One region of the Gordonia sesuvii genome, then DNA from elsewhere that is predicted to be linked to it. Evidence: predicted binding sites of a transcription regulator. Region 1 holds the regulator's gene; the other holds the start of a gene.
The links. Region 1 encodes LexA, which represses DNA repair genes until DNA is damaged. Its sites were predicted from a motif close to CGAACANNTGTTCG; they were not measured.

Region 1 (11,507 bases):
CCGAGTTGATCGGCAACGGCCTGCGCCACCTCGGTTCGGCCGTGCCCGATGTTGGTGAACCACAGGCCCGCGGTCGCGTCGAGGTATTCGCGACCCGTGGAGTCCCAGATTCGGGTGCCCTTGCCGCGGGTCACCACGAACGGTCCGTTCGCGGTGACCGATCCCATGTCGGCGAAACCGTGCCAGAGTGAACCTGCCATGCGCCAATGATGCCGGGCGCCACCGACGTCCCGAGAACCAGGTCGCCACTCGCGGCGCGGAAGGATGTGGTCGGGGCCACTGAACACCACCGCATATCCTGGACAGATCATGTCCGCCCCGACCGCCGCCGACCGTCGCGCCCTGCTCGAGACGCTCGACGACCTCACGATCGTCGATGCGCACAGGCTTCGTCGTCGCCTCGACAAACTGGGGCGCCGGCCCGCTCCCGCGGCGTGGGATCGGCTCTGCGTGGACGTGGCCGCGGCCGGCTCGCGGATCGAACGACGCCGGGCCACTGTCCCCGTCCTGGAATTCCCGCCCGAGCTCCCGGTGTCGGACGCGCGGGACGAGATCGCCGCGGCGATCGCCGAGCATCAGGTGGTGGTCATCGCCGGCGAGACGGGCTCGGGAAAGACGACGCAGCTGCCCAAGATCTGCATGCAGATCGGGCGCGGCGTGCGTGGCGCGATCGGCCACACCCAACCGCGACGGATCGCGGCGAGTTCGGTGGCGCGCCGTATCGCCGACGAGACCGGCACCGAGGTGGGCGACGCGATCGGCTTCTCGGTGCGGTTCACCGACCGTGCCGGCGCCGACACCTTGGTCAAGGTCATGACCGACGGCATCCTGCTGCGGGAGATCGGCACCGATCCCCTGCTGCGCCACTACGACACCCTCATCATCGACGAGGCGCACGAACGCAGCCTCAACATCGATTTCATCCTCGGCTATCTCAAACGCCTGCTCCCACGTCGGCCCGATCTCAAGGTGATCATCACCTCCGCGACCATCGAGCCAGATCGCTTCGCCCGCCATTTCGCCGATGCCGTCGGCGGTGCCGAGGTCCCCATCCTCGAGGTCTCCGGCCGCACCTATCCCGTGGAGGTCCGCTATCGCCCGTTCGGCGATGCCCGCGACCCCGACAATGACCACCGCGATCTCGACCAGGCGCAGGCGATCGACACCGCCATCGGTGAACTGTGGTCGTCACATCGCAGCGGCGACATCCTGGTGTTCCTCCCGACCGAGCGCGACATCCGGGAAACCGCAGATGCGCTGCGCCACCGGGCCTCGGCAGGTGCCGAGATCGTGCCGCTGTTCGCCCGCTTGTCGATCGCCGATCAGCAACGGGTGTTCTCACCCTCCTTCGGACGTCGGATCGTGTTGGCCACCAACGTCGCCGAGACGTCGCTGACCGTCCCCGGCATCCGGTACGTGATCGACACCGGAACGGCGCGCATCTCGCGATACTCCACGCGTTCCAAGGTGAACCGGCTTCCGGTCGAACCCATCTCGCAGGCGAGCGCCCGACAGCGCGCCGGCCGGTGTGGCCGTGTCGCCCCGGGTGTCTGCATCCGCCTCTATGCCGAGGACGACTTCGACACCAGGACGGCGTTCACCGACCCGGAGATCCTGCGTACCAACCTCGCTGCGGTCATCCTGCAGATGGCGGCGCTGAAACTCGGCGACGTGTCGCAGTTCCCGTTCGTGCAGCCGCCGGATGCCCGCGCGATCCGGGACGGCATGGCCGTCCTCGCCGAACTCGGCGCGATCCGGGAGACCCGACGCGACGACCACGAACCGGTTCTCACACCCATCGGCCGTCAGATGGCGCGTATCCCGGTGGACCCGAGACTCGCCCGCATGCTCATCGCCGCCCATGACGGCGGCTGTCTCGACCACGTCCTGGTGATCGCTGCCGCATTGTCCATCCCCGATGTGCGCGAACGCCCGTCGGAACATCGTGAAGCCGCCGACGCCGCGCACCGGCGGTTCGCCGTCCCGGGTTCGGAATTCCTGACCTACCTCGAGCTGTGGGATTATCTCGGTGATCGGCGTAAGGAGTTGTCCGGCAACCAGTTCCGCCGCACGTGCGAACGCGAGTTCCTGCATTTCCTGCGCATCCGCGAATGGCAGGAGCTACACCGGCAGCTGTCCCGCATCGTCGGCGACCTGGACTGGACGACAACCGCCACAGAGCGCGACGCCGACGCGATCCACCGCGCCATCCTCGCTGGGCTGCTCGGCAACATCGCTGCCCGGCAGGGTGATTCGCGAGATTTCCTCGGTGCCCGCAACACCAGCCTGGCGATCTTTCCCGGCTCGGCGCTCGCCCGGAAACCTCCGCCGTTCATCATGGCGGCCGAGATCGTCGAGACCTCACGGTTGTTCGCCCACACGGTCGCCGGTGTCGACCCGCTCTGGGCGGAAAAACTGGCCGGCGACCTGGTCCGGCGTAGCCATAGCGAACCGCATTGGTCGGCCAAACGCGGATCGGCGATGGCCTACGAACGGGTGACGCTCTACGGGGTCACGCTGGTCGCGAGGCGACGAGTGCAATTCGGCGCGATCGATCCCGCGATGTCGCGGGAGATGTTCCTGCGTCATGCCCTCGTCGAAGGTGACTGGCGCACGGACCACGCCTTCTTCCACCGCAATCGGGAACTCCTCGAGGCGGCGGCAGATGTGGAACACCGAGCCCGTCGCCGTGATGTCGTGATCAGCGAACAGCAACTGTTCGACTTCTACGACGCCCGCGTCGGCGACGAGGTGGTCTCCGCGCGGCACTTCGACACGTGGTGGAAGAAGGCCCGCCGCGAGAACCCGGAACTTCTCGACCTGCACCCGGAGGACGTCGCGGCCGACGTGGCGGTCGCCGACACCGACTTCCCCGGGGCATGGCAGCAGGGTGACACCCGTCTCGAGCTGCGCTACCGGTTCGAGCCGGGCGCGCCTGACGACGGAGTCACCGTGGTGATCCCACAGCCGCTGCTCGACCATGTGCGGACCTCCGGGTTCGACTGGTCGGTGCCGGGACTGCGTAGCGAACTGGCGACGGAGCTGGTGAAGTCGTTGCCCAAGGCGCTGCGGAAGTCGATGGCACCCGCGCAGCGATTCGCCGACCTCGCCCTGTCCCGGCTCACACCCCGATCGGAGCCTCTGATCACGGGACTGGCCCGGGAGCTCTCTGCCATCACGACGATGACGGTGGCCCCACGCGATTTCGCGCCCGAACGGATCCCGCCGCACCTCACCATGAACTTCGCGGTGGCCGATACGAACGGCGCCGTCCTGGCGAGCGGAAAGTCGCTCGCCGCGTTGAAGAAGCAGTTCGCCGACGACCAGAAACCGGCACCCGTGCGGATATTCACGGAGTGGACGGCCGACGGCATCGGCGAGATCGCCCCTACGGACACCGCCACGGTGGCAGGGCAGACGGTCACGCGCCACACCGGACTGGAGGTTGCACGCAACGGCGACGGCCACCCGATCGGGGTGATCCGCACCGACGTCGCCACCGCCGCCGAGCGCAACCGACGGCACGCCGAGGCGGTGGGGGTACTCCTGGACAACGCACTTCCCGGCTTGTCGCGCAAGATCACCGCAACGCTCGACGCGCCCGGCCGACTCGCGCTGAGCCAGAGCCCGTATCGGCGTCCGGACGACCTGGTCGCCGACTGCACCCGACGCGCGATCCGCGACGTCGCCGCCACCGATCGTCTCGAACGCATCCGGTCCGCCGACGACTTCGATCGTCTCCGCGACGAATTGCGACCTGCGGTGAGCGACGCGGCGCCTGACTACTTCGTGCTCGCCACCGATGCGCTCCGGCGCGTGGCACCCCTGCGGGCACAGATCGATCGACTGAGCGGATCCGTTGCCGCCGATGACGTTGCCGACCAGCTCGAGAACCTCGTCTTCGACGGCTTCGTCGCGGCCACCTCCCGTGATCACCTGGTTCATGTTCCCCGGTATCTGGACGCGGCGATCGAACGTCTCACCGAGCTCCCCGCCGCCGCTGCACGCGACCGGGACGGCCTGGCCGCCGTAGACCGCGTCGTCGCGCACTGGAACCAGCGCGGCGCACAGATTCCGCCCGGACGTCGGGCCGCGCTCGACGAGCACGCCCACTGGCTGGTCGAGGAGTTGCGGGTCGGACTGTTCGCACAGCGCCTCGGCACCGCACGGCCGATCTCGGAGAAACGCGCCATCCGGGCACTGGACGCGTTCAGATGAGCCGCGCCGGCGGTCTCGTGACTATTCGGTCACCGAGGCCCGCGACGTCTTCTGGTGCGTGAGATCGCCTTGTAGATCATCGATCTCACGCTGGAAATCCTCGAGCGAGTCGAACGACCGGTACACCGACGCGAAACGGAGATAGGCGACCTCGTCGAGGTCCCGCAGTGGTCCGAGGATGGCGAGCCCCACCTCGTTGCTGGGGATCTCGGCAGATCCCGATGCCCGGACCGCGTCCTCGACCTGCTGCGCTAGCTGTGCGAGCGCATCCTCGGCGACGTCTCGGCCCTGACAGGCACGTCGGACACCGCGCATCACCTTCTCGCGACTGAACGGCTCGGTGACGCCGTTGCGCTTCACCACCGACAGCACCGCGCTCTCGACCGTCGAGAATCGGCGACCACAGCTCGCGCACGACCGGCGCCGTCGGATCGCCTGCCCCTCGTCGGCGACACGCGAGTCGATGACCTTGGTGTCTTCGTACCTGCAAAACGGGCAGCGCATGTCGTCCTCACGCACATCTCGGGACACACCGGCGCACCGGACACCCGCCGCGCCGTGCCGGTTCCCGGCCGGACCCTGTGCCATCGAGGATACCGTCCGGGTCTCAGCGGTACGCGGGGGCGATCAACGCCTGACCCACACGCAGGCCCGAACCCGGCAGATCGTTGCGCTCGACGATCTGCGCGATGACCGCATCCCGCGGCACACCCGGGGCGACCCGGTCCGCGATCGAACTCAGCGAATCGCCTTGCCGGACATGCACGACCTCGGTACCCACCGGGGCCGGCTCGACCGAGGCCGCGTAGTCGGACCCGACGATCGCAACGACCCACACCACCAGCGCGAGCGCGGCACCGACGAGGACGGAGGCGGCGGTGGCACGTCGGCGCGCGATGACGTTCCGGTCGACCACCGGTGCGTCACAACGGGTACCGGAGACATACGCCCCTGGACGCGCCGACTGACCGACGGGTCGCCGATCGGCCGGACGAACCGGCGCGTGAGCACCGCCACGCGGTGGTCGGGTCACCGGCGCCCCGACCCGGCCCGCACGGTGCGGGTTCCCGACGGACTGCCGACCGGACGGCCGGGCGGACTGAATCAGTTCTGTCGTGCTGATGGTCGGGGTGCTGATCGTCGCGGTGCTCATCGAACGTGTCCTCCTGATCGAGTGCGGATACGGATCGGGCCCCACCGGCTCACCGGGATCGACATCGTGATCGATCACGTGTTCGATGGAACGCATGTTCGAAACCTAACACGCCACTCCGACAAAGTCTCGACACACGTCGAACACATGTTTGAACAAGGTCGAATGTTCGATTACTGTCGGCGACAGGAACAAGACAGCAGCACACAGAAAACAGCGGGACACAGAACGGCAACCGGGTCTCGATCAGCGGGATCGAACAGTGCAATCGAACAGTGGCATCGAACGGGGGCATCGAACGGTGGCATCGAGGAGTTCGCCCCGAAGCGTCCGGAACCGCAGTGCCCGGCACCGCCGGGCACTCGACAGAAAGGACTACGCAGATGACTGACAGGGCCGGTGGAAACAGATCCGGAGGACGGCGCGGCGCCGCCCGCGGGATCGATCGACCCGACACGGCAACCGGAACGTCGGATTCCGACCCGGTTGCCGACCCCGCGGCCGCGGAAGCGAGCCTCACCCCGCGTCAGCGTGGGGTCCTGGAGTACATCCGGGCGTCGGTCCGCGAGCGCGGCTATCCGCCGAGCATCCGCGAGATCGGGGACGCCGTCGGTCTCACGTCGACGTCGTCGGTCGCACACCAGCTGCGCACCCTCGAACGCAAGGGTCTGCTCAAGCGCGATGCCAATCGCCCCCGCGCGGTCAACATCCAGGACGGCGACCAGCACGTCCCGCCGGGCGGCTCGTCTGCTGCGGCCGAGAACGATGATCTGCCCACTCCGACGTTCGTCCCGGTGCTGGGACGGATCGCGGCCGGCGGACCCATCCTCGCCGAAGAGGCCGTCGAAGACGTGTTCCCCCTCCCCCGCGAACTGGTCGGTGAGGGATCGCTGTTCCTGCTACGCGTCGTCGGCGAGTCGATGATCGACGCGGCGATCTGCGACGGGGACTGGGTGGTCGTCCGACAGCAGAGCGTTGCCGACAACGGCGACATCGTCGCCGCGATGATCGACGGCGAGGCGACGGTGAAGACGTTCAAGCGCAAGGACGGTCACGTCTGGCTCATGCCGCACAACGAACTCTTCGAACCCATCCCCGGCGACGATGCCGCGATCCTCGGCAAGGTCGTCACCGTGATGCGCCGCGTCTGAGGTCGCTCCGGGCGGTCAGCTCTCCAGGGCCGCGGTCGCTGCCGCCCGCGCGGCCGCCGGGTCCGATGTGGCCAGCGCCGCGTCGGCGGCGGCCCGGCACTGGTCCGTGGTGGTCTGCGCCAATCGTGCGCCGACTGCCGCCGCCGCTGCGGGCGCCGACGACAGCGACGTCACACCGAGTCCGACGAGGACACAAGCGAGTAGCGGATCGGCGGCCGCCTCGCCGCACACACCGACCGGCTTGTCGACCTCCTGGCCCGCTCGGGCCACCCGCGCGATGAGCGCGAGAACCGCCGGCTGCCACGGGTCGGTCAGCGCCGCGAGTTCCGCCGACATGCGATCCGCCGCCATCGTGTACTGCGTGAGGTCGTTGGTCCCGATCGAGACGAAATCCACTTCCGCGAGAATGGCTTCGGCGAGGATCGCCGCAGCGGGCACCTCCACCATCACCCCGGCGACCAGGCCGCGCTCCCGGACGGGCGCGGCGAACTCGGCGGCCTCCGCGGCGGAGGCGATCATCGGCGCCATGACCCACGGAATGGGCTCGCGGCCCTGCGCGGCCGCGGCGATCGCATCCAGCTGGGCCGTCCGGATGTCCGGATGCTCACCGGCGATCCGATTACCGCGGACGCCGAGCGCCGGGTTGGCCTCATCGAGTTGCGTGACGAACTTCAGCGGTTTGTCGGAGCCGGCGTCGAGCGTGCGGATGACGACCTTCTGCCCGGGAAACGCCTCGAGAACCTCACGGTAGAGACCGGTCTGCTCCTCCACCGACGGCGCATCCGAGCGATCCAGGAAGGCCAGCTCTGTCCGGAACAGACCGACGCCCTCGACCGGATACTTCATCGCCGTGCGCGCCGACGTTCCGTCGGCGACATTGGCGAGCACGCTGACATGCCGTCCGTCCGCGGTCTGCCCGGGCCCGGACCAACTCGCGACGAGTGCCGCCATCCGCCGACTCTCCTCGACCTGCGCGGTCGCCTCGGCGGCATCCGGCTCGACCTCGAGGGTCCCGGCCGTCCCGTCCACGAGCACGGGGGTTCCGGCAGGGACATCGGCCAGGCCCGACACCGCCACCACACAAGGGATGCCGAGCTGGCGGGCGATGATCGCCGTGTGACTGGTGGGCCCGCCCAGCCGGGTGACGAGCGCGGTGATCTTTGCCGGGTCCAGTCCCGCGGTGTCGGCCGGCGCGAGGTCGTCGGCGAGCAGGACCGACGGCTCGTCGGGTTCGGGGACGCCGGGCTCGGGGACGCCCAGCAGTTCGGCGACGACCCGGTCGCGGACGTCGTTGAGATCGGTGACCCGCTCGGCCATCAGACCTCCGAGCTTGGTGAACATCGCCGCGAACTGCTCGGTGGCCAGTACCGCGGCCGCCGGTGCCGTGCTCCCCTTGGCGATCAGGCCTGATGCCGCACCCACCCAGCCACGGTCCTCGGCCAGACCGGCAGTCGCCGACAGGACTTCGGCCGCAGCGCCGGATGCATGAGATGCCCGCTCCCGCAGGCGTGCGGCCACGGTCGCCGCGGCGTCGGTGAACCGTTTGGTTTCCACTTCGCGTTCTTCGTCGGGGACCGGTGCCGCCGTGGCCGGGTCGTACACGGGTCGTTCACCGGGCCACACGGTCGGCGCATAGGCATGTCCTGCGACTACAGGCGTTCCGCTCAGTACGTGTGTGTGCTCCACCGAAATCCTCACTGTGGTCGACGGGCGTGACCCATCAATTATGCGTCTCAGCCGCCCAGAGTCACCGTTGTGATTCAAGTTACAAGAAACGCTTGACTTGTCAACATAAACAGGCGTAAACACAGATACATCAACACCACAAACGCAGGAAAACCAACAGGTGAGGTTCACGTGTACGCCGAGGAACGACAGCAGGCCATCGCCGATCGCGTCCGCGTGGACGGCCGCGCCTCGGTCGCCGAGTTGGCTGCGCTGTTCGACGTCACCAGTGAGACCGTCCGGCGTGATCTCGCCGCCCTGGAGCGCGCCGGACATGTGCAGAGAGTCCACGGCGGCGCCGTCCGGCCTGGCGCCACACCGGTCACCGTCGAGCAGGGCATCGACGAACGGCAGAGGTCACACACCGACCAGAAACTGGCGATCGGACGCGCCGCGATCCGGTTTCTCCCCGACGCCGGTGGTTCGGTCTTCTTCGACGCGGGAACCACCACCTATCAGGCGGCCCTTGCATTTCCGCGGGACCGCCGGCTGACCCTGGTCACCCACAGCATCCCGATCGCCGCTGCACTTGCCGGTCTCAACGGCGACAACCTGCACATCCTCGGCGGCCGAGTGCGTGGACTCACCCAGGCGATGGTGGGCGCCGGCACCGTCGACACTCTGGCCCGACTGCGTGTCTCGACCGCGTTCGTGGGAACCAACGGGATCAGTACCGCGCACGGACTGTCCACCCCGGATCCCGACGAAGCAGCCGTGAAGGCGGCGATCTGTCGCAGCGCCGATCGCGTCGTCGTGCTCGCCGACTCCTCGAAGTTCGGGCACGAGGACCTGACGTCCTTCGCCGACCTCACGGACATCGACGTGCTGATCACCGACCGGGGTATCGACCCGGCGACCACCGCGGAGCTCTCCGACAAGGGGATCGAGACGGTGATCGCATGACCACGCGACAGCCACCATCCAACAGCCGTTGCACAACCGGCCCGACGAGAGGCACCCGATGACCGCATCCCGGCCCGACCCGCTCGATCCCGCCCCCTCGCATGCCGACCCGGCCCCGACGATCCTCACGGTCACCGCAAACCCCAGCCTCGACCGCACGCTGGAGTTGTCGACCCCACTCACGCACGGCGCTGTGCAACGCGCCCGGACGGCGCTTGCCGAGCCGGGCGGCAAAGGGGTCAATGTCGCACGGGTGGCCGCCGCTGCGGGGGTCCCGACCCGTGCGATCCTGCCGGCGCGAGCCGGTGACCCGCTGCTCACCGCGCTCGACGACGTCGCGCTCCCCTACCTCGCCCTGCCGATCGACGGTGAGGTCCGATCGAACATCACAGTTGCCGACCCCGACGGCACGACCACGAAGATCAACGCCCCCGGCTTCGTGCTGGACGACGCCCAGGCCCGACGACTCGCCGAACTCGTCCTCGAGAACGCCCGCGGGGCACGGTGGGTCGCCTTGTGCGGTTCATTGCCGCCCGGATTGCCCGCCAACTGGTACCGCACCGTCGTCGACGCGCTGTCCAACTCGGGATGCCTTGTGGCCGTGGATACCTCGGGTGCGCCACTGGCGGCGGCGGTCACCGGTCGGGTCGACCTCCTCAAACCCAACGACGAGGAACTCGCCGAGGCGGTCGGCGCCGACGCGGCACAGCTGTCGGCGGCAACCGCCCGGGGCGACCACGCCCCCCTGATCGAGGCTGCCGGACAACTGGTGGAGCGGACCGGCGCGGCGATCCTCGCGACGCTCGGCGCGTCGGGCGCACTTCTCGTCACGGCGACCGGTTCGTGGTTCGCGGCCCCGCCCCCCATCGTGCCGCGGAGCACCGTAGGCGCCGGAGATGCCGCGCTGACCGGATATCTGATCGCCGAGAGTCGCGGCGCAGCGGAACCCGAGCGTCTGCGCACCGCAGTCGCGTACGGCTCGGCGGCGACCGCCCTACCCGGCACACGACCGCCGGCGCCCGAGCAACTCGACCTGTCCCACGTGCATGTCACCGAACTCACCGGGTCGCCCCGCGCCGGCTGACCCGCACCCCGCAAGCCCCGATCCCCAAGGAAGACCCCGAGAAGGAACCCCCGATGTCAGAACAGATCATCACACCTCAGACGGTGCGACTCGACGTGAATGCCGGCGAGGACCCGGCAGCTGTGATCGGCTACCTCGCCGACGCGCTCGCCGACGCCGGCCGCACGACCGATGCGGCGGTGCTCGCCCGCGGCGCCCTCGAACGTGAGGCGAAATCGGCCACCGGGCTACCCGGCGGCATCGCCATCCCGCACGCCCGGGCCGAGTCGGTGACAGAGGCCGGCCTCGCGATGGCGCGACTGTCGCACAAGGTCGACTTCGGCGCACCGGACGGTCCCGCCGACCTCGTGTTCCTGATCGCCGCGCCCGAAGGCGGGGCATCCGAGCACATGAAACTCCTGAGCTCCCTGGCACGCTCGCTGGTCCGGCCCGACTTCGTCGCGTCACTGCGCGAGGCCGAGACCGACGAGCGCGTCGTGCAACTCGTGGACGAAGCCATCAATCCCCGGCCGTCGGAGCAGGCCGGGTCCGTGGCCGCAGCCGGGGCGGGCGCAGCCGGTGCGAGCTCGGCCGGTGCGACGGCGACGGCGACGGCGACGGATCAGGGTGCGAAGCGTCGTTCGATCGTGGCGATCACGGCCTGTCCGACGGGCATCGCACACACCTACATGGCCGCCGACGCGCTCAAGTACGCGGCCGAACGCGCCGACGTCGACTTTCATGTCGAGACGCAGGGTTCGTCCGCGACCACCCCGTTCGATCCGCAGGTCATCGCCGATGCCGACGCGGTGATCTTCGCGACCGACGTCGGAGTGAAGGGCAAGGACCGATTCCGCGGCAAACCGGTGGTCGCATCGGGGGTCAAACGGGCGATCAACGAACCCGACACGATGATCGCCGAAGCCGTTGCCGCATCCGAGAATCCGTCGGCAACCGTCGTCAGCGGCGGTGACGACGACGGAACAACCGACGCATCGACGTCCGGCGGCGGGGGCGTCGGCCTCGGCGGACAGACCCGTCAGGCCCTGATGACCGGCGTCAGCTACATGATCCCGTTCGTCGCCGCAGGCGGATTGCTCATCGCGCTGGGATTCCTGCCGTTCCTGGGTGGATACGAGATCGCGAACAGCACCCTCGACGCCGAGGGCGGGATGAGTGACGGCGCCTTCATCGCGCTCAACAACAGTCTGTGGGATCTACCGGCCGGCGGCCTCGGGCAGTACATCGGCGCCGTGCTGTTCGCGGTCGGCTCCCTGGCCATGGGCATGCTGGT
Region 2 (11,507 bases), on a different contig from region 1:
GAGACGCTCGGGATATCCACGGTCGGCGAGTTGCTGCGGTACGCCCCGCGCCGCTACGTCCGGCAAGGCCAGCTGTCCAACGAAAACGACCTCCCGGTGGAAGAGGATTGGCTCACGGTCGTGGGTCGGGTCACCGGCTCGAAGATGGTCCCGATGCGGAAACGCTCGGGGACCTTCCTGAAGGTCACCGTCACCGACGACAGCTACACGTACCAGGCCAACTTCTTCAATGCGCGGTTCATCCAACACCGGATCAAACCCGGAGCGCGGGTGATGATGGCGGGCAAGGTGAAGATCTTCCGAGGGCAGATCCAGCTATCCCACCCCCAGTGGGCGGTGCTGCCCGACGGCGAGCAGGAAATCGATCGTGTGGTCGGGTCGGCGATGCTCGCGGAGATGCTGGGCGCCGAGGCCGAGGAGTTTGCGAACTCGGGTGGTGTCGAGCTGATGGACCGACCCATCATCCCGATCTACCCGGCCACCAAGGACATCCAGACGTGGACGATCGGAACCGCGATCGCGCGCACCTTGGTTGCCGTCGAAACCGGTGGAGAGGTACCGCCGGACGCGCTCACGCGGGAGCAGCGCGACACCCGCGGGCTCGTGAGCACCGAAGCGGCGCTACGCGGAATCCACCTCCCCGACACCGACGACGACATCGAGTCGGCCCGCGCCCGCCTGAAGTTCGACGAAGCGATGGCCATCCAGACCGTGCTGGCGCAGCGACGGATCGCCGGCCGCACGGAGAACGGGCCGTCCTGCCCGCACGTCGAGAACGGGCTCGAGGACCGCCTGCTCGCGCGTCTCCCGTTCACCCTGACCGACGGACAGCAGGCTGTGGTGGCCGAGATCGCCGACGACCTGGGCCGTGACACCCCGATGAGTCGTCTGCTGCAGGGCGAGGTCGGTTCGGGTAAGACACTCATCTCGCTGTTGGCGATGCTGCGTGTTGTCGACAACGGACATCAGTGCGCGATGCTGGCGCCCACCGAAGTCCTCGCCGCACAGCACTTCCGCACGATGACCACCATGCTGGGCGATCTCGCCCAGGCGGGCGAGTTGACGGCGGCCGACCGCGCGACCAAGATCGCCCTGCTCACCGGGTCGATGAAGACTGCAGGCCGACGGCAGACGTTGCTCGACGTGGTGACCGGTGAAGCCGGCATCGTGGTGGGCACCCACGCGCTGCTCGAGGAGAACGTCGACTTCTTCGATCTCGGCATGGTGGTGGTCGACGAACAACACCGGTTCGGGGTGGAGCAGCGGGACACGTTGCGCACCAAGCGAAAAGATTCGGGCATGCCGCACTTTCTGGTGATGACCGCGACCCCCATCCCGCGGACCGTGGCGATGACGGTGTTCGGTGACCTCGACACCTCGGTGCTCACGGAGCTGCCCCGCGGGCGGCAACCGATCAAGACGTCGGTGGTCCCGATGCGCAACGCGTCGTGGGTGGATCGCGCGTGGGTGCGGGCCGCCGAAGAGATCGCGCAGGGCCGACAGGTCTATGTGGTCTGTTCACGGATCGGAGATGACCCCGGCGGCAAGAAGTCCAAGCGGGCCGCCGACGGCCCGGAACAGACGAGCGTGTCGGTGCTCGACCAGTACCAGGAGTTGCTGACCGGACCCCTCGGTGGACATCGCATCGAGATGCTGCACGGCCGATTGCCTGCCGACGAGAAGAATGCAGTCATGGACGCGTTCGGTCGCGGCGAGATCGATGTCCTGGTGTCCACCACCGTCATCGAGGTGGGCGTCGACGTGCCGAATGCCACGATGATGGTCATCGTCGACGCCGATCGCTTCGGGGTCAGCCAGCTGCACCAGCTGCGTGGGCGTGTCGGCCGTGGCGGTCATCCCGGTCTCTGCCTGCTGATGTCCACCGCGCCGCCGGTCTCGCAGGCGATGCAACGGCTGAAGGCTGTCGAGGGATCCACCGATGGGTTCGAACTCGCCCGCATCGACCTCGAACAGCGTCGAGAAGGTGACGTGCTCGGTTCGATTCAGTCCGGCGGGGTCTCGTCGCTGCACTTTCTGTCCTTGCTGTCGGACGCCGACGTCATCGCCGACGCCCGAGAACTCGCCGACGAGATCGTCGGTGTGGATCTGCCGCTGGCCGATCACCGACCTCTGGCCGATCTCGTCGACGCGGTGCTCGTGCCCACCAAGGTCAAATACCTGGACAAGTCGTAGCCGGACAACGGAACGCCGAGCGGCCCTGCGACGTCCAAGAGGTATGGGGTCGACAGCAGGGTGGCCGGTGCGCTGGTGGTTGGTGCTCATTCCGAGCGTGGCGACGACGGTGATCGTCGCGGCCGGCGTGCTCGTCGCGGACCGCGACGGTCCGAGTGATCCGGCGGTGGCGTCGCAGGCGCGTCAGGCGATGTCCGCGTTGGCCCGGGTGGCTGTGGTCGGGGAGCGCGCCCCGCGGTCGGACTACCAGCGTGAGGCGTTCGGCACCGCATGGACCGACGCCGTGACGGTGGCCGGTGGCGCCAACGGGTGTGACACCCGAAACGATGTCCTGACAAGAGATCTCATCGACGTGCAGCTCTCGGTCATCGATTCGTGCCCGCGGGCGGTGATGTCCGGCGAGTTCCGTAGCCCCTATACGGGTGAGTTCGTCGTCTTCCGCCGCGACCGACGTGCCGGCTCGGTTCAGATCGATCACATCGTTCCGCTCGCCTACGCGTGGGACATGGGTGCGTGGGCCTGGCCGTGGGCGGCGCGAGCCAATTTCGCGAATGACCCGGCGAATCTGGTTGCGGTGGATGCGGCGTCGAACATGGCCAAGTCCGATCAGGAACCGGCGCGCTGGCTGCCGCCGAACCGGACTTTCCACTGCCAGTATGCGATTCAGTTCATCGCGGTGACCGTGTCGTATCGGCTGCAGGTCGATTCGCGGTCGGCCGACACCCTGGGAGCCGTCCTCCGGCGGTGCGGCGGGTAGTGATACGCCGTGAGCACAGGAGAATGAGGTAGTGCGCTACGCGTGTGGCCGGCGGGCAATGTGGCGATGGTCGGTAGACCACAGCCACTACTCGCCGGAAGGCTCCCCATGTCCATCATCGAAGAACCCACCACAGTGTCCTCCATCGCCGACATCGACAAGCGCACTGTCGAGATCGCCCGGCCCGGTGACCCCGACCTCGGGCAGCTCGCCGAGCTACCCGGAACGTGGGCGAACGAGCCCAACCTCGTGGGACGAGGCTGGAACCTGATCGCGCTGCCGTTCGCGACCCCGCCGGGGGAGGGCTTCAACTACCGCGTGCTCATGAACCAGTACAACGAGGTACTGAAATTCAGCCTCGTCGACAAGAACGTCCCGAATCGGGGGATCTCCCGCAACGGGACAACAGTCGAAGCCGATCAGGAAGTCGGTGCCCTCGATTACGAGCAGGCGATCAAACAGATTGCGGCGGCGGACTTCCCGGTGAGCGGGCTCGCAGGCAACCCCAACGCCGGTATCCACCACGAGCCGGGTCTGTTCCTGTTCATGCAGGATCAGACGAACGGTGGACCCACCATCGGTCGCCTGGCGACCGTGCCGCACGGTGATTCGGTGCTGGCGCTGGGCAACGCCGAGACCACGCCCGGGCCGCCGCGGATCGACCCGGTGAACGCCCTGCCGATCGGGGTGGACGACGACCTGGACTCGCCCTATCTCGCGCCGTACAAACACTTCGTCGACAGCCACTTCCAAGGCATCTTCGATCCGCTCGACTCCTCGGGGCTGCTGGCCGACGCGAACAACGGAGTGAACATCATCGAGACGACCACCATCGAACTCGACACCACAACGGCCACCGGCGGGATCTCCAACATCCCCTTCATCGTCGCCCAGGCGAACGCGACCGAGATGAAGTCGACGTTCTGGATTCAGAAGGTCGACGACAACGGCACGATCAAGTGGCGTCTCCAATACATGCAGGTGGTCATGCTCGACTTCTTCGAACGTCGCGACGGCGGACCGGGACTCATCAAGTGGCCGCACATCAGTTTCAACACCATGGAGAAGATCAGCGACGACACCTCGTCGAGCTCGCCGGCCGTGGAGTTCATGCGGCACTGAGAAAGCCTGCCGAGATCCACGGTCAGGTATCGCCCTCGGCAGGAGGACGACGGCGTTGGGCGGAGACGAATCGCGCACAGAGGAGGGCCACCGCGACGATCGCCGAGCACATGGCGATGAACGCACCGGCGTATCCCAACGTGCCGACAAACCAACCGAATCCGACTGCGCCGAGTCCGAGGCCCCCGTCGTAGGCGATGTTCCAGATGATGCTCGCCGTCCCGCTGCGGCCGGTACCGAGCCGCTGCATGGTCAGGACGAACGAGTCGTTCTGGCTGGAGCCGAAACCGAGACCGAGGAGGCCTGCGCCGAGGACGAGTAGCCAGGTCGGCCCGTCCAGCGATACGGAGATGAGAAGGCAGCCGAGCGCACCGATGAGGGCCGACGGCACCAGCAGTCGCCCGGCGCCGCGCCGGTCACCGACGAAGCCGGCGAGCAGTCGACCGGCAACCAATGCCGCCGAGGCGGCGAGGAGTGCGAACGCGACCGTCGCTGCCGGCGGTCCGGCGAGGGGAAGGAACGTCGTCGCGGCCCCGAATGCGCCGGCGATCATCAGGAACACGATGATGGGGATCGCGATCGGGCGCACATCTCCGGAGGAGGGTACTGCGAATCGTCCGTGTAACCGCCCGGGCAGCCAACAGGCCACGACCGCGCCGCAGAGGCTTGCTGCGCCGGAGACGGCGAAGACCGCGGTGTAGCCGAAGACGTCTGCGGCCCACACACCCCCGGCCAGCGCACCGACATTCGGCAGCGCTGCGGCCGCGCCGTAGTAGGCGGAATACGAGGACAGTTTGCCGGGGCCGGCGATCTCGGCGGCAACGATTGCGCCCGCGATCACGACGAATGCGAACCCGACACCACGAACCACGGTGATGGCCAGGATCGCGGACGTCTCCGCCGACAACGCGTACAGCGGGGTGGGCGCACCGAGAAGTGCCGAACCGGCCACCACCATCGTGCGCAGTGAAAGATGGCGGAACAGCCACGGCATCGACAGTTGGGTGAGGACGGTGGCCGTCATCATCGCGCCGGTCACCGATCCCACCACGACGCTGCCGGCACCACCGTCGGCCGCCCACATCGGTACCACCGGTAGGAGCGCGGCGTAGTTGACGAAGGCCAGGAACGTCGCGATCAACAGGGCCGCCAGCGTTGGCGGTCGGGACTGTCGGGCAGCACCGTCGCCGGCATTCTCGGTGCTGCGCGTTGTCATGTGGACCAGCGTCGGTGCCGGGCGGCTGTCGCGTCAAATACGGCCGGCGGCTGTTCAGGCCGCGTTGAGCATCGCGCGTAGCCGGGTTTCTACGACGCTGACAGTGTCCGGCACATGGCCGATCGCGGGTGGTGCGACCGATTCGTGCACGGCACCGGTGGGTGTCTGGATCTCGATGCGATGCCCACCTGGCGCATCGATCACCGCATACCGCCAACCGTCGGCATCTTTCGCCCTGTTGTGCGTCCGGCAGGCTCCGTCACCGTTGACCCCGGTGGTCGCACCGCCGTCGCGATGCGGATGCGCGTGATCGATCTCGGCGATCGGAGCGCCGCAATACGGTGTGCGGCAACATCGGTCACGCATCGCGACGAAATGCGCCAGGGACTTCGGGAACGTCCGTGAGCGAGCGTCCATGGACACCAGTGTCCCGTCGGCGGGCCTCGCGAAGAGTCGTCGGATCGTTGACAGGGTCTCGTTGTCGTCGGCGGTGCCGTCGGCGATCATCTGCCGCGCAAGATGGCCCGGGATGGGGCCGAATCCGGGGATCTCGGCGGCCTCGTCGCTGTCGGTGAGCAGTGTGCGTTCCGACATCACGACGTTGACCGCGACCGGCACCTTCTCCGCCGACGACTGGCCTGTCACGCGCTCGACGAGGGTGTCGGCCATGATCTGCGGGTGGGTGCGGTCATCGGCACCGACGATCGAATCAGCGTGCTGCTTGAGCGAGGCATAGACTGCGACCCCCTGTTTCATCGGAAGCAGCGCCGACAGCGTTGTCATCAGGTCCGGTGCCGGCCGGACACCGACCCGACGGTCCTTCTCTGCGCGCGCCGATCGTGCGACCACCGCGTGGGGGTCGAGTTCATAGGCGTGCTTCTTGGCCAATGCGTCGAGTGCGCGATCGCTGACCCCGTCGAGAGTGGAGCTGTCAGCACAGATTCGCCGGTCCATCTCCTCGCGGGTCTCCCGGGTGAGATATGCGGTCTCGCGGACCAGGATGGTCGCGCGCCATTCGGTCAGCTCACCGGACGTCAGTGCCCGCATCGTGTGCGGCATCTCGTCGGCGAGGGCACGGGCGAATCCGAGGAACTGCGCGCCTTTGCGGGGTGAGGCCTTGCGCGCCAAGCCGATCTCCGCGGACAGACCACGGCCTCGGCGCTTCATCGGGACGTTCCGGAGGTCCTCGTCGGCTGCCCGGAGTTCGATGACCCGCGCGGTCTCCCGCACCTGGGCCGCAGCGCAGGCCGATTTCAGTTCCTCCAGAACGGTCAGACGAGACATCGCATCGGCTTCGGATTCGCCGACAGTCATCGCGGCCAGCGCGTCGACGAACAATCGCAGGTCGTCGGTGGACATGTCCGAATGCAGGTCGGCGGCAGCAGGCCGTGCGGGCAGAGTTGCCGTCATGCTGATCCCCCCGAACCATCGTGCATCGAACGTATGTTCTAATGTACGCGGTCTGGCCGGCGCCCGCAACCGTCGGGATTGGGTGGCGTCCGGACGCACCGCTACTCTGGTGGACGACATGATTCCGCAGGCGAAGTCGAGGATTCCATGAGTGCACCCACCGCCGATTCCGGCGTGGTCGCGACCGATGTCGAGCAGGTTGTCACCGACCTGGCGAAGGCCGCGCGGACGGCGTCGCGCGTTCTGGGCGGGATGACGACAGCGGCGAAGAACGAGGTCCTGCTCGCCGCGGCCGATGCCATCGAGGCCGCCGAGGACAGCATCCTCGCCGCCAACGCGACCGACGTGACCCGCGCCGACAACGACGACACCGAGGCGAGTCTGATCGATCGCCTGCGCCTGACGCCCGAGCGCATCACCGGTATCGCCGAAGGCCTGCGGCAGGTGGCGGTGCTGCCCGATCCGATCGGCACCGTGGTGTCCGGCAAGACCCTGCCGAACGGCATGGAACTGCGACAGGTGCGGGTACCACTCGGAGTTGTCGGGATGGTGTACGAGGCCCGACCCAACGTCACCGTCGACGCCTTCGGCATCGCGTTCAAGTCGGGTAACGCCGTCCTGTTGCGTGGGTCGTCGTCGGCTGCCGACTCGAACGCGGAACTCGTAAGGATTCTGCGTGAGGTGTTGCGCGACAAGGGCGTCAATGCCGACGCGGTGGCGCTGCTGCCGAGTGCGGATCGCTCGAGCGTCACCGCCCTGATCCGGGCCAGAGGCCTCGTCGATGTCGTGATCCCGCGCGGCGGTGCGGGCCTGATCAACGCCGTCGTCGCGGGCGCCACGGTCCCGACCATCGAGACGGGCACCGGAAACTGCCACGTCTACGTCCACGCGCTCGCCGACCTGGATGTCGCGACGCGGATCATCCTGAACTCCAAGACTCGTCGGCCGAGTGTGTGCAACACGGCGGAGACGGTCCTCGTCGACAAGGCCGTCGCCGCCGACGCGTTGCCGAAGATCTCGCAGGCGTTGCAGGCCCAGGGTGTGGTCATCCACGGTGATGAGCCCGGCATGGAACCGGCCACCGAGCAGGACTGGGCCGAGGAGTACCTCTCGATGGACATCGCGATGAAGATCGTCGACGATCTCGACGCCGCGGTATCGCACATCGACACCTACGGCACCGGACACACCGAGGCGATCGTCACGACCGATCTCGCGGCCGCACGTGAGTTCACCTCCCGGGTCGACGCGGCCGCGGTGATGGTCAATGCCTCCACCGCGTTCACCGACGGCGAGCAGTTCGGTTTCGGAGCCGAGATCGGCATCTCCACTCAGAAACTCCATGCCCGTGGACCGATGGGACTGCCCGAACTGACCTCGACGAAGTGGACCGTCTGGGGCGACGGACACATCCGGCCCGCGTGATGGGGGAAGCCAGCATCGTGGCCGGGGGTCCCAGTACCGTTCCTTCCTTCGTCGACGTCCCCGACGTCACGGCGCGCTTGCGTGAGACGGGTTATCTCGCCGACGACGCCACCGCCACCTCCACCTACCTGGCCGACCGTCTCGGCAAGCCGTTGCTCGTCGAAGGTCCGGCCGGTGTCGGCAAAACCGAACTGGCACGCGCGATCTCGCAGGCGACCGACGCCGAGTTCATCCGCCTGCAGTGCTACGAGGGGATCGACGAGGCGCGGGCACTCTACGAGTGGAATCACGCCAAGCAGATCCTGCACATCCAGGCCACCGGCACCCGCGACTGGGATGAGGCGAAGAGTGACATCTTCTCCGACGAGTTCCTGCTGCCCCGTCCGCTCCTGCGTGCGATCTCCCGCTCCGAACCCACGGTGCTGCTCATCGACGAGGTCGACAAGGCCGACGTGGACGTCGAAGGTCTGCTGCTGGAGGTGCTCAGCGACTTCGCGGTGACCATCCCCGAGATGGGCACGGTCTCCGCCACCCGGCGCCCGGTGGTCATTCTCACCTCGAATGCGACCCGGGACCTCTCCGAGGCGCTCAAGCGTCGCTGCCTGTATCTCTACATCGACTTCCCCGACGCCCCGCGTGAACGGGAGATCCTCGCGTCCAGAGTGCCGGGCCTGCCCGACGCGCTCGCCGCCGAACTGGTACGGGTCGTCGGGGTGCTACGGACCCTCGACATCCGCAAGAAGCCGTCGGTGGCCGAGACGATCGACTGGGGCAACACGCTGCTGGCCCTCGGCGTCGGAGAATCCGGCGGCGGGACCACCGGCACACTCGACGACGGCCTGATCGCCCGCACCCTGGGAGTGGTGCTCAAGCACCGACCCGATCTCAAGACGGCGTTCAAAGAACTCAAGTTGGGCTGATGGCGGGTTCGTCGGAATCCCTTGCTGGTCAAGAGGTTCCACTCATCGGGCACCTCACCGGGTTCATTGACGAACTGCGGGCGCGGGGCATCGTCGTGGGTCCGTCGTCGCTGATCGACGCCGCGCAGGCGCTGGAGGTGCTCGACCTTCTCGACCGCCGCTCGCTCCGGGAGGGCCTCGCGGCCACGCTGATCAGCGACCAGATGCACCGCAGGGTGTTCGACACCGTCTTCGATCTCTGGTTTCCACTGGGAACCGGCGCGCGGACCGCCGTCACCGACCTCCCGCGTACCTCCGACGGCGAGGTCGACGTCGAGGCGATGCGCGAGATGGTGGCCGATCTGCTTGCCGATGACTCCGCGGACGGCGAGGCGCGCCTCGCGCAGATGGTCGCACTGATCGTCGATCAACTCGGGCGTTACGAATCGACCCGGGGCGAGGCATACTCCGCGTATCAGGCGCTGTCCCAGGTCAATCCGCAGACCCTCATCGCACGGATCGCCGCCGCCATGGCCGGCGGCGATGACGATGGTGGCCTCGGAGACCGGCCGGGCACCGAACCGCGGTATCGGCGGGCCGCGCGCGCCCGGTCGATGGAGCTGCGCGCCGCCATCGAGGCGGAGACCCAGCGGCGGATGGCAGGGGCCAAGGGGCGCGATCGGGTCGCCGACTACGCGGTGCCCCAACTGCCGGAGAACATCAACTTCCTGTCCGCCGGCGCCAACGACCTCGCCGAGATCCGCCGCACGATCGAACCGCTCGCCCGGCTGCTCGCGGCGAAACTGGAGACCCGGCGTCGCCGTTCGCATCGGGGGAGTGTCGACGTCCGCAAGACACTGCGGGCGTCGATGTCCACCGGGGGCGTGCCCATCGAACTGTCCCACCGCAAGCCGCGGCCCGGACGCCCGGAACTGACGATCATCTGCGACGTGTCCGGCTCCGTCGCCGGATTCTCGCAATTCACCCTGCGCCTCGTGTACGCGCTGCGTCAGCAGTTCTCCAAGGTCCGGGTGTTCGCCTTCGTCGACACCGTCGACGAGGTCACCGACTTCTTCGACCGGGGCAACGACGACGAGGATTTCGGCGCCAACATGCACCGGATGATCACCACGGCCCGGATCAGCACCCGGGACGGCCATTCCGACTACGGCAACATGCTCAAGGGATTCGTCGACGAGTACGGCGACTCGCTGACCCACCGCGGAGCACTGCTGATCCTCGGCGACGGACGCACGAACTACCACGACCCCCGCCTCGATGCACTGCGCGACCTGGTCGACCGCGCCCGCCACGCATACTGGCTCAACCCGGAGGCTCGCCGGAACTGGGGCGTCGGCGACTCCGCCGCCACCGAATACGCCGAGGTCATCGAGATGTTCGAATGCCGCAACGCCACGCAGTTGGGACGGGCCATCGCAGACCTGCTGCCGGTGTGATGCGGTGCGGGTCACCCGGTGGCGTGTCGCCGACCGCGTAAACTCACACGTCATGGCCACCGACCGGGAGTCGTCCACCCAACCGCGCGCTCGCCGCATCGGCATCATGGGTGGCACCTTCGACCCGATCCACAACGGCCATCTCGTCGCTGCGAGCGAGGTCGCGCACCGGTTCTCGCTCGACGAGGTCATCTTTGTCCCGACCGGACGGCCGTGGCAGAAGCTGGGCGAGGACGAGAGCGGTCGGGTGATCGACGCGACCCGCGCGGTCAGTCCGGCCGAGGACCGTTATCTGATGACGGTCATCGCGACCGCATCCAACCCGCGATTCAGTGTCAGCCGCGTGGACATCGAACGCGAAGGGGACACCTACACCGTCGACACGCTCCGTGACCTGCGCGCGCACCATCCCGAAGCGGAGCTCTACTTCATCACCGGCGCCGATGCGCTGGAATCGATCCTGTCCTGGCAGGACTGGGAGGGCCTGTTCGACCTGGCACACTTCATCGGTGTCAGCCGACCCGGTTATGAGCTGCACGCGAAGCATCTCGCGCAACACCTCGAGGCCTTGCCACCGAATACCCTGCAGATGCTGGAGATCCCCGCCCTCGCCATCTCCTCGACCGAATGCCGCGCCCGTGCGGCACGCGGACGTCCCGTCTGGTACCTGGTTCCCGACGGTGTTGTTCAGTACATCGCCAAACGGAAGCTGTACCGTGCGCCCAAGGCGTCCTCGCCCGGCGTTTCCGCCCCCTGACCACCACCCACATTCCACGACGGAAGGACCCCAGTGACTGCCTCGGCCGAAGCGCTGCAGATGGCCACCGTGGCGGCACTCGCCGCCGCCGACAAACTAGCCCACGACGTCACCGTCATCGACGTGTCCGAACAACTCGTCATCACCGACCTGTTCGTGATCGCCTCGGCCGACAACGAACGCCAGGTCACCGCCATCGTCGACGAAGTCGAGGACAAACTCCGCGAGGCGGGATACAAACCAGTCCGCCGGGAGGGAACGCGCGAGGGCC

Region 2: VZC37_RS19930 (HNH endonuclease signature motif containing protein) is a predicted target of LexA. The motif match lies at 6,725-6,738, and genes of this name have one in related genera.

The regions. Positions count from the first base shown of each region.
Region 1 is NZ_JAZDUF010000002.1:590,748-602,254, forward strand. Features, by position in the region: gene VZC37_RS09420 (aminotransferase family protein) at 1-200, opposite strand, end outside; gene hrpA (ATP-dependent RNA helicase HrpA) at 310-4,218, shown strand; gene nrdR (transcriptional regulator NrdR) at 4,240-4,722, opposite strand; gene VZC37_RS09435 (LysM peptidoglycan-binding domain-containing protein) at 4,826-5,467, opposite strand; gene lexA (transcriptional repressor LexA) at 5,755-6,522, shown strand; gene ptsP (phosphoenolpyruvate--protein phosphotransferase) at 6,538-8,208, opposite strand; gene VZC37_RS09450 (DeoR/GlpR family DNA-binding transcription regulator) at 8,380-9,150, shown strand; gene VZC37_RS09455 (1-phosphofructokinase family hexose kinase) at 9,209-10,234, shown strand; gene VZC37_RS09460 (PTS fructose transporter subunit IIABC) at 10,288-11,507, shown strand, end outside.
Region 2 is NZ_JAZDUF010000007.1:2,679-14,185, reverse strand. Features, by position in the region: gene recG (ATP-dependent DNA helicase RecG) at 1-2,193, shown strand, start outside; gene VZC37_RS19945 (HNH endonuclease family protein) at 2,261-2,950, shown strand; gene VZC37_RS19940 (heme-binding protein) at 3,059-4,072, shown strand; gene VZC37_RS19935 (MFS transporter) at 4,095-5,288, opposite strand; gene VZC37_RS19930 (HNH endonuclease signature motif containing protein) at 5,343-6,602, opposite strand; gene VZC37_RS19925 (glutamate-5-semialdehyde dehydrogenase) at 6,846-8,123, shown strand; gene VZC37_RS19920 (AAA family ATPase) at 8,123-9,043, shown strand; gene VZC37_RS19915 (vWA domain-containing protein) at 9,043-10,479, shown strand; gene nadD (nicotinate-nucleotide adenylyltransferase) at 10,532-11,236, shown strand; gene rsfS (ribosome silencing factor) at 11,270-11,507, shown strand, end outside.